DNA from 2 places in the Dietzia sp. 111N12-1 genome. Region 1 is predicted to be linked to the other one. Evidence: predicted binding sites of a transcription regulator. Region 1 holds the regulator's gene; the other holds the start of a gene.

Evidence for each region. Region 1 encodes LexA, which represses DNA repair genes until DNA is damaged. Its sites were predicted from a motif close to CGAACANNTGTTCG; they were not measured.
Region 2: the regulator LexA is predicted to act here: its motif matches at 1,175-1,188, upstream of AYO52_RS15710 (HNH endonuclease signature motif containing protein).

Annotation. Positions count from the first base shown of each region.
Region 1 covers NZ_LSSV01000049.1:114,436-116,834, reverse strand. Annotated here, with positions in the region: gene nrdR (transcriptional regulator NrdR) at 1-407, opposite strand, end outside; gene AYO52_RS12440 (hypothetical protein) at 519-953, opposite strand; gene lexA (transcriptional repressor LexA) at 1,143-1,853, shown strand; gene hflX (GTPase HflX) at 1,893-2,399, opposite strand, start outside.
Region 2 covers NZ_LSSV01000082.1:94,588-96,986, reverse strand. Annotated here, with positions in the region: gene fbaA (class II fructose-bisphosphate aldolase) at 1-998, shown strand, start outside; gene AYO52_RS15710 (HNH endonuclease signature motif containing protein) at 1,220-2,399, shown strand, end outside.

The DNA of each region.
Region 1 (2,399 bases):
TCGTCGGCCGAGCTGAACTGCTTGTACACGGACGCGAACCGCAGGTAGGCGACCTCGTCCAGATCCTGCAGAGGGCCCAGGATGGCGAGCCCGATCTCGTGGGCGGGAACCTCGGACGCACCGCCGGATCGCACAGCGTCCTCGACCTGCTGGGCGAGGCGACGCAGAGCGTCCTCGTCAACCGATCGTCCCTGGCACGCGCGGCGGACACCGCGGACGACCTTGTCCCGACTGAACGCCTCGGTCACCCCGTTCCGCTTGAGAACCGTCAGCAGGGGCGTCTCCAGCGTCGTGAACCGGTGTCCACACCGGGGGCACTCCCGGCGACGCCGGATCGCCTGACCCTCGTCGACGGATCGTGAGTCGATTACCCGGGAGTCCTCGTGGTGGCATGTCGGGCAGTACATTCCCGTGGGGCCCTTCGTCGACCGGAGTTCACGCGTCCCGGATCGTGCCTGACGGAACGCGGGGGCGGTAGACCACCGCCCACGGTCCATTCTAGGAGGCCCGCTGCCCGGTCACGCGTAGGCGGGTCCACCGAGGAAGGCCACTGCGAGAAGCATGATCACGCCGAATGCGATCCCGCACGCCAGTAGCGCCCAGGCCGGCACGTCGTCGACGACCCCGGTGGACGCCGGGGCCTCGACATGGCACGCCCGCACACGGTCCGTGGAGACCGGGCGCACGAGCACGCGGCGACCCGGGGCGACCGACGTGACGGCGGCCGGGCGGGCGGTCACCCGCGGCCGGACGAGATTCTCCGCACGCGAGGACGTGACGGCGGGCCGGCTGCCCTCCGGTCGGGCCAGGGGGCGTCGCGGCGCACGGGTGGACCGCGCCGACACGTCACCGGGCCGGTCGAGGTGCGCGACCCGTCCACGATGGTCGTCGGGGCAGACCTCGGTCCACCGCGCGGCCGGACGTGGGTGGGACTGAAGCTCGACAACGGTCATGGTGGCTCCCTACTCGATACGGTGTGCGATCGTGATTCGCACACCTGTATGTGTTCCTCAGTACATCTGTTCGAATCCGAACTCCCCTAGAGTTGTATCACGCGACTCCGACACAGTCACGATCCACGGAGGAATTTCTTCGAACACGTGTGTGGCGCGCCGCAGCCCGTGGCACTAGGGTGTAGACAGATCACAGCGTCGAACATCCATTCGCCGAAGGGACCACACGAGATGCCGAAGCCCGATTTCGAGTCACTGACGGACCGACAGAAGAGCGTTCTGCTCCACATCCACGACACCGTCAAGGAGCGTGGCTATCCGCCGAGCATCCGCGAGATCGGGGACGCGGTCGGCTTGCAGTCCACGTCGTCGGTGGCGCATCAACTCCGCACGCTGGAGAAGAAGGGCTTCCTGACGCGGGATCCGCACAAGCCGCGGGCGGTCGATGTCCACGGTGTCCCGGGGCAGAAGTCACGGGGCCGTCGGTCACCTGCTCCGGAGCCCCAGCGTCCGGGCGGCGCGGTCGAACCCGTCTACGTCCCCGTGCTCGGCCGGATCGCGGCGGGCGGGCCCATCCTCGCGGAGCAAGCCGTCGAGGAGATCTTCCCCCTGCCGTCGGACCTCGTCGGATCAGGCGATCTGTTCATGCTCAAGGTCGTCGGCGAGTCGATGATCGACGCCGCCATCTGCGACGGCGACTACGTGGTGGTCAGGCGGCAGAACGTCGCGGACAACGGGGAGATCGTCGCCGCCATGATCGACGGGGAGGCGACGGTCAAGACCTTCCGGAACGACTCGAGCGGAGTCTGGTTGCTGCCCCACAATCCGTCGTTCAGCCCGATTCCGGGCGAGCACGCGACGATCCTCGGCAAGGTCGTGACAGTGTTCCGGAAACTCTGAGTCCCGGTTCGAACGACGCGCCGCCCGTCCCCGCAGGGGTCAGGCGGCGCCGTCATGTGGACCGCGGGCGGCGAACTCGTCCAGTTCGCCGGCCACGGACGCGGGCAGTCGGACCACCAGCCGGGTTCCGTCCTGGGTGTGTTCCTCCTCGACCACTGCGCCCTCGGCGTGGACCCGAGACACCACGTCCCCGCGGGAGTACGGGACGGACAGGGTCACCTCGGTGTCCCCCGAGGCGACGATCTGCGTGATTCGCTCGAGGAGTTCGTCGACACCCTGCCCGGTGACCGCCGAGACGAACACGGCGTCGGGCAGCGCGTGGTGCAACTCGGTGAGGACCACGGGATCCGCGGCGTCGATCTTGTTGATCACCAGGAGTTCCCGAGGCCGCTCCGCGTTCTGCTCCTCGACCACCTCGTTGATCACCTTGCGCACCGCCTCGATCTGGCGGAGCGGGAAGGCATCCGAACCATCCACGACGTGGAGGAGCAACTCGGAGTCGACGACCTCTTCCAGTGTGGACCTGAACGCCTCGACCAACTGGGT
Region 2 (2,399 bases), on a different contig from region 1:
CCCGTAACGAGGGCTTCGCCTACCCGGCGATCAACTGCACGTCCTCGGAGACCATCAACGCGGCCATCAAGGGCTTCGCCGATGCCGGGTCCGATGGCATCATCCAGTTCTCCACCGGCGGTTCCGAGTTCGGCTCCGGCCTTAACGTCAAGGACATGGTCACCGGCGCGGTCGCGCTCGCCGAGTTCGCGCACGTGGTGGCGGCGAAGTACGACGTCCTCGTCGCGCTGCACACCGACCACTGCCCCGAGGACAAGCTCGACGGCTTCGTGCGGCCGCTCATCGAGATCTCGCAGGAGCGCGTCGACCGCGGCGAGAACCCGCTCTTCCAGTCCCACATGTGGGACGGCTCGGCCACCCCGCTCGACCGCAACCTGGAGATCGCCAAGGAGCTGCTCGAGAAGACGGCAAACGCCAAGCAGATCCTCGAGATCGAGATCGGCGTCGTCGGCGGCGAGGAGGACGGCGTCGAGAACGAGATCAACGAGAAGCTCTACACCTCCCGTGAGGACTTCGAGGCCACCATCGACGCGCTTGGCGCCGGCAACACCGGGCAGCGCTACCTGCTGGCCGCGACCTTCGGCAACGTCCACGGCGTGTACAAGCCGGGCAACGTCAAGCTCAAGCCCGAGGTGCTGAAGATGGGCCAGGACGTCGCGGTCGAGAAGCTGGGCCTCAACGCCGGTGACCTGCCGTTCGACTTCGTCTTCCACGGCGGCTCGGGTTCGGCTAAGAGCGAGATCGAGGAGGCGCTGTCCTACGGCGTCATCAAGATGAACGTCGACACCGACACCCAGTACGCGTTCACCAGGCCGATCGCCGCGCACATGTTCGGCAACTACGACGGCGTCCTCAAGGTCGACGGCGAGGTCGGCAACAAGAAGGTCTACGACCCGCGTTCCTACCTGAAGAAGGCCGAGCAGGCCATGTCCGAGCGCGTCGTCGAGGCGTGCAACGACCTGAAGTCGGCAGGCAAGTCCAAGGGTGCCGCTGCGTGAGTGAACGCTGCTTGATCGATCACGGCCTGATCGGCCTGCCTGACCGGTCGTATCTCATCGCGGCCTGACACCGCCCCATCAGCGGCGCTCCTCCACCCGGAGGGGCGCCGCTGTCGTGTGTGGACCTCTCGCCGCCGAATCGAACCCTTGTGCTACGCGGAGGGTGCCGGTAAGATCGCTTGTATGTTCGAGTCGGGTGCGACGCTGAAGGGGGTGCGGTGGTGAGCGAGGAAACGGGGACGACGACGAGGTCGGCTTTCGCCGGGGCGCTCCGCGCGGTGCCGGAGTCCCTCGACACCCTGGGCACCGAGGCCCTGAGCGAGGTGGCGCGCTCGGCGACGCTGGCGCAGAACCTGGCGGCGGCGACCCGGCTGCAGGCGGCCCACCTGTTGGTCCAGGCGATGGGGAGTGTCGACAGGGGCTCCCCGGGGCCGGCGGATGCGCCGCCCTTCGGGGACTCGCGTCCCGCCTACTCCCGACTCGAACCCACTGACCGTGCGCGCGACCACCTGGCCGCGGCCATGTCGCTGACCGGGTGGCATGCCTCGCGCCTGGTCACGGCCGGCGTGCAGGTCCACACGCGTCTGCCGCGTCTCCGTAAGGCCATCGAACGCGGACTGTTCCCCGAACAGTTGGCGATCGACGCCGCCTGCCGTCTGGCAGAGGTGCCCGACACGATCATCGGTGCGGTGGAATCGGACGTCGTCGGCGCCCTGAGCCGAGACCTCGACGGGGGCCACCGGCCCAGTCGCTCGGCCCTGGACACGGCGGTCGACGCGTCCCGGGAGCGTCATGACCCACAGGCCGCCGGCGACGCCGTGGACGCCGCCGTCGACCAGCGGACGGTTCGGTTCCGCCCGGCCCGCGACGGCATGACCAGCATGTGGGCCTCGCTGCCCAGCGGGGATGCAGAGAAGCTCCGCCGCCGGATCGACTCCGCCGCCCGCGCTGCCTCGGAGTCGGGCCACCCCCGCACGCGCGACCAACTGCGCGCCGACGCCCTGTGCGCACTCGGGGACCCCACGACCAACGACATCGGCACAAGCCTGTACGACGCGGAAGAGTCGGCGGGCGCGTGCGATGCCACTACCGGCACCCGCGCCGACGCCGCCGACAGGCCCCCGCTGGGAGCGTCGTGGGGCACCGAGCAGCCCATCCGGATCTCGATCATCGACAGCGTCGCCCAGGGGCTGCCCAACCGCGTGCAGTTCGTGAACGGCGCCTATTCGAGCTTCGACTGGCTGTGTGAGGAGCTCCTGTCCGGCGGCGACTCCAGGGTCAGGTTCGAGATGCTCGACCCGCAGCCGGGTGTCCAGGACACACCGGACGCGGTGCTCAAGTACTTCATCACCCCGGCGCTGGCCGAGCGAATCCGGCTCCGCGACGGCACGTGCCGCCACC